Regions from separate parts of the Streptomyces sp. NPDC014623 genome, predicted to be linked through region 2. Evidence: riboswitches for the same ligand, from Rfam matches in the RefSeq annotation. Region 2 holds a riboswitch; each other region holds the start of a gene.
What was found. Region 2 has a riboswitch for cobalamin ahead of ACF1FZ_RS15770 (ABC transporter substrate-binding protein). Riboswitches for the same ligand answer to the same signal wherever they lie in the genome.

Region 1: linked by a shared signal. The riboswitch ahead of ACF1FZ_RS26830 (energy-coupling factor ABC transporter permease) and the one ahead of ACF1FZ_RS15770 (ABC transporter substrate-binding protein) in region 2 are both predicted to bind cobalamin.
Region 3: linked by a shared signal. The riboswitch ahead of ACF1FZ_RS27125 (hypothetical protein) and the one ahead of ACF1FZ_RS15770 (ABC transporter substrate-binding protein) in region 2 are both predicted to bind cobalamin.

The regions. Positions count from the first base shown of each region.
Region 1 is NZ_JBIBZU010000019.1:11,823-14,077, reverse strand. It holds gene ACF1FZ_RS26840 (catalase) at 1-71, opposite strand, end outside; partial or broken gene ACF1FZ_RS26835 (hypothetical protein) at 375-798, shown strand; cobalamin riboswitch at 923-1,107, shown strand; gene ACF1FZ_RS26830 (energy-coupling factor ABC transporter permease) at 1,137-1,847, shown strand; gene ACF1FZ_RS26825 (energy-coupling factor ABC transporter substrate-binding protein) at 1,844-2,212, shown strand; gene cbiQ (cobalt ECF transporter T component CbiQ) at 2,219-2,255, shown strand, end outside.
Region 2 is NZ_JBIBZU010000008.1:205,902-208,156, forward strand. It holds gene ACF1FZ_RS15770 (ABC transporter substrate-binding protein) at 1-1,000, opposite strand, end outside; cobalamin riboswitch at 1,031-1,218, opposite strand; gene ACF1FZ_RS15775 (hypothetical protein) at 1,298-1,468, opposite strand; gene ACF1FZ_RS15780 (acyl-CoA dehydrogenase) at 1,465-2,255, opposite strand, start outside.
Region 3 is NZ_JBIBZU010000019.1:109,562-111,816, forward strand. It holds gene ACF1FZ_RS27120 (cysteine synthase family protein) at 1-574, opposite strand, end outside; gene ACF1FZ_RS27125 (hypothetical protein) at 571-1,473, opposite strand; cobalamin riboswitch at 1,669-1,903, opposite strand.

The DNA of each region.
Region 1 (2,255 bases), on a different contig from region 2:
TGTCCCTGCCGGTTGGTCAGCACCGGCTGTCCGGCGTTCTCATCGGGCCGCGCACTCTCGGTATCGGTCATGGCCTGCACTCCTTCTCCGTCGGGGGCACGTCGACCGAGTGTTCCCCCGAATGACGCCACAAACAGGAAAAGCAACCCGCCGTCCGCCATCCGCCGCGTCAAAAGGATCCGACTGGCCGTCACGGGGTGAGCGGTCCGGCGTCGCACACGGACAGCAGGGTCTCCGGTGCGTCGGGACCGGGGAGGCGTGCCGGGCGGAGGGCAGGGCTCCGGCGGCCGCACACCCGGTTCGTGCCCCGCCCCGGCCGGCGCCTGCCCTCGGCCGTGCGGCCGAGGGGCGCTCGCGTATGTTTTCCCGCCCCGCCCCGCCACGCCAGGCGCGATTTCGTCGGCATCCTGTGCTCCTCCGCCGACAAGGTACGGGGCTTCCGCTTCCCGGCCGGTATCATCCGGATCCTCGACTTCGCGGAGACCTTCCTCGGCGGCGGCACCAGCTGTCAGACGCCTCCGCCCACAGCCGGCGAGCTGCTGGAGAAGGAGTTCGACGCCACCGCCCGTCCACGGGCTGACATCGTGATGATCACGGATGACGAGTGCGGCGTCACCGAACAGTGGACGCGCGACCGGAACGACGCCGGACACCTGCCGGGTTTCCGCGTCTTCGGCCTGGCCGCCTTCGCCCCGCGCGCCGCGGAGGCGGACTCGGTCCTGGACGCCCCCCTGCGACAGCCTCCGCTCCGTCGAGGACCTCACCGGCGTGCGCGCCGCCGGCCTCTTCCGCGTGCTCCGGGCCCGGCTCGCCCCGGCGGCGGCGTGGAGCGCGAAGCCCTGTGCCGGGTGGCCCACGGCGCCCCCTGCGCCGGCCGCGGCCTCTGCGGCGGGGCCTGCTTGTCATACGCCTCCACCTGCCACTACTGTCACCACGCCTTGGTGTACGGGAAATCCGGTGTGATGCCGGTGCGGCCCTCGCCACTGTGATCGGGAAGTCCGGCTCCGGCCCTCGCGGGCAGCCACTGGGTCCTTGTGACCCGGGAAGGCGGAGTTCGGGCGGTGGTACCCGTGAGCCAGGAGACCGGTCAAGGCACTTCAACCATCCACGAGGTGCTGGAGAGGGTCTGCTGAGCCATGCACATAGCCGAGGGTTTTCTGCCTCCGGCGCACGCGATCGCCTGGGGAGTCGCGTCCGCGCCGTTCGTTTTCCACGGAGTCCGGTCACTGACGCGTGAAGTCAGGGAGAACCCGGAGAGCACGTTGCTCCTGGGCGCTTCCGGGGCCTTCACGTTCGTCCTTTCCGCCTTGAAGCTCCCCTCTGTGACGGGGAGTTGCTCACACCCGACGGGCACAGGCCTGGGAGCGATCCTGTTCCGCCCCCCGATCATGGCGGTCCTGGGGACCATCACCTTGCTGTTCCAGGCACTGCTGCTCGCCCACGGCGGCCTGACCACGCTCGGAGCGAACGTCTTCTCCATGGCGGTCGTCGGGCCCTGGGCGGGGTACGCGGTCTACAAGCTGCTGCGCCGGTTCGAGGTGCCGCTGATGGTGGCGGTCTTCTTCGGCGCGTTCGTCGCCGACCTGTCCACCTACTGCGTCACCAGTGTGCAGCTTGCGCTGGCCTTCCCCGACCCGGGCAGCGGGTTCATCGGGGCGCTCGGCAAGTTCGGCTCCATCTTCGCTCTCACCCAGATTCCGCTCGCGGTGAGCGAAGGTCTTCTGACCGTGCTGGTGATGCGTCTCCTCGTGCAGTCCAGCAAGGGGGATCTGACCCGGCTCGGCGTGTTCCTCTCCGGCCGGCGGACCCGGACGGGGACGGACAGGACCGAGGCGGTGGCGCGATGACCAGGAACACGAAGATCAACGCTCTTCTGCTGCTCGTCGTGGCCGCACTGGCCGTCCTGCCACTGGCCCTCGGCCTCGGCGACGGCAAGGAAGAGCCGTTCGCGGGCGCCGACGCCCAGGCCGAGACAGCGATCACCGAGATCGATCCCGGCTACGAGCCCTGGTTCTCCCCGCTGTACGAACCGCCGTCCGGTGAGATCGAGTCGGCGCTGTTCGCCCTCCAGGCCGCGCTCGGCGCGGGTGTCCTCGCCTACTACTTCGGTCTGCGGCGCGGACGCCGTCAGGGCGAGCTGCGCGCGACCGCGCAGCGGGACGGCGCTGCCGCCGAAGGCGGTACCGGGGAGCCCCCGGCCCGGAGGACCTGAGCGCACGTGCTGCCGATCGACGCGGCGGCGCACAGCAGTCGCT
Region 2 (2,255 bases):
TCATGGCCTGGCCGCTGAGCAGGACATAACGCTTGTGCCGGACGGCGTCCAGATTTTTCGTGGCGGGGTTGGACTCCAGGAACTCGATCTTCTTCTCGGCGCTCTCGGCCGTCTGCGACGTGCGGGTCAGGTCACCGATGACCAGCACGTCGGGGTCGCGGTCGGCGACCGTCTCCCAGTTGATCTGCGGCCATTCCTCGTGCGTGTCGTCGAAGACGTTCTTCGCGCCGAGTGCTTCGGTGATGATGCCGGGGGCGCCGCAGCAGCCCGCGAGGTAGGGAGCCTCGGCGTTGGCGAACCAGTAGAGCAGGGTGGCGTCGGACGCGTCGATGTCCGCCGCCGCCTTGTCGATGCGGCCTTCGAGGCTCGTGATCAGCTTCTCGCCCCGCTCCGGGACGCCGAACACCTCGGCCAGGTCGCGTACCTCGCCGTAGACGGGATCCATGGTCAGCGGTTCGGTGCGGGAGCCGTCGCTGCTGCCGTGGTTGTCCTTGCCCACGCAGTCGGCGGGCGAGAGGTACGTCGGTACGCCCAGTTCCGCGAACCGGTCACGGGATGCCACACCTCCCTTTCCCAGGGTGGATTCGAACGAGGCGCTGACGAAGTCAGGTTCCTCGGCGAGGACCTTCTCCGAGGAGGGCTGGTTCTCGGCGATCCGGGGCACGGTCGCTTCGTCCTTCTCCAGTCCCTTCATCACGGGGTCGGTCCAGGTCGCGCTTCCGGCGAGCCGGCCGGCGAGGCCCAGGGAGAGCAGGATCTCCGTCGATCCCTGGTTGAGGGAGACGGCGTGACGCGGTGGCGCGTCGACGGTCACCGTGCGGCCGCAGTTCTCCAGTGTCACGGGGAACCCGGCGGCTGCGGCCTCCCGTGTCTCGCCGTCGGGGGGGCTCACGCCACCGCCGCAGGCCGTGAGGACGACAAGTCCCGTGATGAGCAAAGCGGTTCGGCGTACGGTGCTGGTTATGCGCGGCACGGATTCCCTCGGCGTCCCAGGGCTCATGCGCGAAGCCCGCTACGGTGTTCCGCTCCCGGTACGGAAACGGTTGCCAGCAGGTCTTCGGACTCGGGTTCGTCCGGACGGGGCGCCTTCCCGGTGCACCCGAGGGTGTCCCAGTGGCCGTGGCCCCGCCCGTCCCCCTCACCGCTGCGCGTCAGCTCCGGATTCTCACCGGATTCCCTGACTCCACGTGGAGTGTGACTGGCGCCTGCAAGCTATCACGCGGCCTGTCGGCGCCCTTGGGGGGCCTGCCGGTACCGAGGAGGGCCGCTCCTCCGTACCGGCAGGCCGTCGGACGGGTCAGCGCTTGTGGTGAACCGATTCGCCGCCGCCCGTCTGCGGCTTCCCGCACCGGCGGGCGCACACGGACGCGGTGCCCCAGTAGGCCAGCAGCACGGTGCGCAGACCCAGGATCTCCAGGCGCTCGCCCAGGCGCCCGCACACCGTCCGTTCCCTGTTCGCCGTGCTCATCGGGTGGCCTCCGGGCCGGTCTTCCAGGGGCCCCGGGAGTCGTCGTACGCATCCGCGTACCCGGCTCCGGCGATCGGCCAGTCGGCGAGCAGTTCCTCGGGCAGGGCGAAGGAGTCGGCCAGTTCCGGGGCGTGGGCGGCGACAGCCGCGATCAGTTCCTCGGCAAACTCCGGCAGGGCGTCGACCTGGTCACCGCTCAGGAGTCCGGCGGCCAGCAGATCGCCGCTGTTACGAGCCACCCACTCGACGGCGAACAGCCGCTCCAGCTCGCCCATCCGGTCCCGGGCCGCCCCTTCGGGCAGCGCGGCGCGGGCCTCGGCGTACGCCTCTGCGGCCTGCCGGTACGCGAAGGCCTCGACGCCGCGCAGGGCGGGGCCCGAGGCCGCGTTCCACCGCCCGAGGGAGTCACTGTCGGGCGCCCTCAGGGCGCGGGTCCTGGCCCGTGCGAACCAGATGTCCTGGACCGAGGCGAGGAGCCGGCCGAGGAAACGCGGGTCGGTCAGGTCACCGGTGCCCGGGTCCCGGTCCGGGGCGCTCTCGCTGCCCGGTTCGGCGGCGAGGAGCATGTCGGCCGCCACCTTGACGCAGAGGGCGATGTTGTCGCCCTCGGCGGTGATGGCTCCTTCCACGCCCGTGACGAGTTCGGTCATGCCGTTGTTCTCCAGCAGCGCCTGCGCGCCGCAGCGTTCGCGGCTCTCGACGATCACCTCACGGGCCCGCCAGGTGATCCATGCCTTGGCGACGTCGACGAGCCTCCCCGCCTCCGTCCGGCCGCCCGCGTCCGTAC
Region 3 (2,255 bases), on a different contig from region 2:
CGCCCACCAGTCGGACCGTGGGATCGGTCCTTCGCAGGTGTTCCACGATGCCGCCGGTCGATGCGCCGGAGCCCACGCCGCCGACCACGGTCAGCGGCCGGCCGGGGAAGGCCGCCGCTATCCGGTCGGCGACGCCGTGATAGCCGAGGTAATGGATGTCGTCGTGGTACTGGCGCATCCAGTGGGTGTCGGGATGCTCGGCGAGGATCTCCTTCACCCTGCGTACCCGTAGTTCCTGGTCGAGCTTGAGATTTCGCGATGGCCTGACTTGCTCCACGGTGGCGCCGAGAATCTCCAGCTGGGCGAGCGTGGTGACGTCCACGGTGGTGGACGCCACGATGTGGCATCGCAGGCCGTACCGGTGGCAGGCCAACGCGAGGGCGTAGGCGTAGATACCGCTGGAGCTGTCGATCAGGGTCTGTCCGGGGCGGACCGTGCCACGATCGAGGAGATGACCGACGGCCGCCAGCGCGGAGTAGATCTTCATCGACTCGAAGCGGATCAGGACCACCGTGTCGGTGAGCCTGACGAGGTCGGGGGCCTTGAGGGCGTCGGCGATATGGGGGTGGATCATCCGTATCCTCCTTGGACGAATGAGCACTGGTAGCCGAGTGAACGGAAAAAGGCGGACAGGTCGGACTTGCGGTGCGCACCCAGGCGCCGGGGGAAGAGATATCCGATCAGGCAGCCGGTGTGAGCGACGAAGATCCCGTCCGCACCGAACCGCTCCCGGTGGGAGAGCAACTCATGGAAGTGGACCTTGGGGAGAACCTCCTGGGACAACGCGGCGCTGGTCGTCGCCGCCCGGGCGACGGCGGCCGGATCACCGGAGCCGAAACCCTTGAGGAGATCGGCCAAACACCGCTCGTACTCCTCGCCTCGCCGCCGGTAGTGCTCCAGCAGCGAGGTGGTGACGGCGGCGGTGTCCACCGTGCCGGGTTCCGTGACGAACGCGGTGTGGAAGCCGAACGCGGTGCCCAGGCGCCGGACCACCCGGTGCCTGCCGCTCAAGTGGAGGGCGAACTCGTCGAGGAAGACGCTGTCGGCCCGCTCGATCGCAGCGAGAATGCCGAGGACCACTTGTTCGTCGTAGGGCACGGAGAAGAGACGGAACAGGCAGCGCAGAGTCGCGACGATGTCCGCGGTCGAACTGGCCATTCCCACACCCACCCGAAGGTCGGAGTGGGTGCTCCAGAGGCCCGTCGGCAGGGTGAGCTCGAAATGGTCCAGGAAGAGACGCGCCGCCCTCGCCGACTTCTCCCCGAGACTCGACAGATCCGACGGCCCGGTACCCCGCGTGAAGTGGACCCAGGAGTGACGGTCCACAGGAAAGGAGACCAGGGCGATGTCCGGTGCGGTGCCCGCGCGCAACGGGCCCTGGTACAGCTCACCCAGAGTCCCATGGCAGACGCCGGACACGGTGACGGGCGCCCTGCTTCGGTCCTCGCGGGGCTCCCCGGCAAGAGTCAGCACCGCTCGCCCCGGGTGCGCCGGCAGTGGATGGCCGGACTCCCGGCACGGACGACGTAGCTGCGTCTGGTCAGCAACTCGTTCTCCTCCTGGTCCCGGGCCATGAACACCGACCAGGGAGGAGGACGCGGCCATGGTGCACCGTGCAACCGTCCGTACCGCCAACCCAGTCCTCGAGGTCGCCGTGCACAGCCCGTGCGACGCACGGGCGCAGTTGGCAGGTCTCCGGACTCGTGGGCGCGCTCACCGGAAACCCGGCGGGCATCTGTCAGCCGTCGCCTTCTCGGACCTCGCACGGGCCCGGTGCTGCGATGGCTCTCGTTCCCACTCACCGTTGCGGGACAGTCCCGGATTCCCACCGGGTTCCCTCTTGCGTCGCGCTACCGCACATGTGGATGGACGGGAGGCGCGAACCGACTGCGCGTCTCACCCTAGGGGCGCTCGCAGCTCTGCGACAGGGGCACACGGGCGGTTGGCCTGATGCGGCTGGTGCGTGGGCAAGCGTGCGTGCCCTGCGAGGTGGCACTTCGGGTAACACTGAGGAGTGTTCCCTTTTCTCAGCGCGTCTGCCAACAGCACCGACGGACAGTTCGGTCCATGGCAAAGGCGATGCCCGGGCCGTTGTGATGCTCTGGCCGGAATGAGCCTCCGTGTCTCCGGCTCCTCCAACGACACACTGATCGCTCCTGCGACATGCGCGCACTGCCACCCGGGGGACGGTGCCCAGAGGGCCAGGAATGCTGTCATAGAAAGCGCCTGACGGCCAGGAAGGTCCGAGCTGCCGA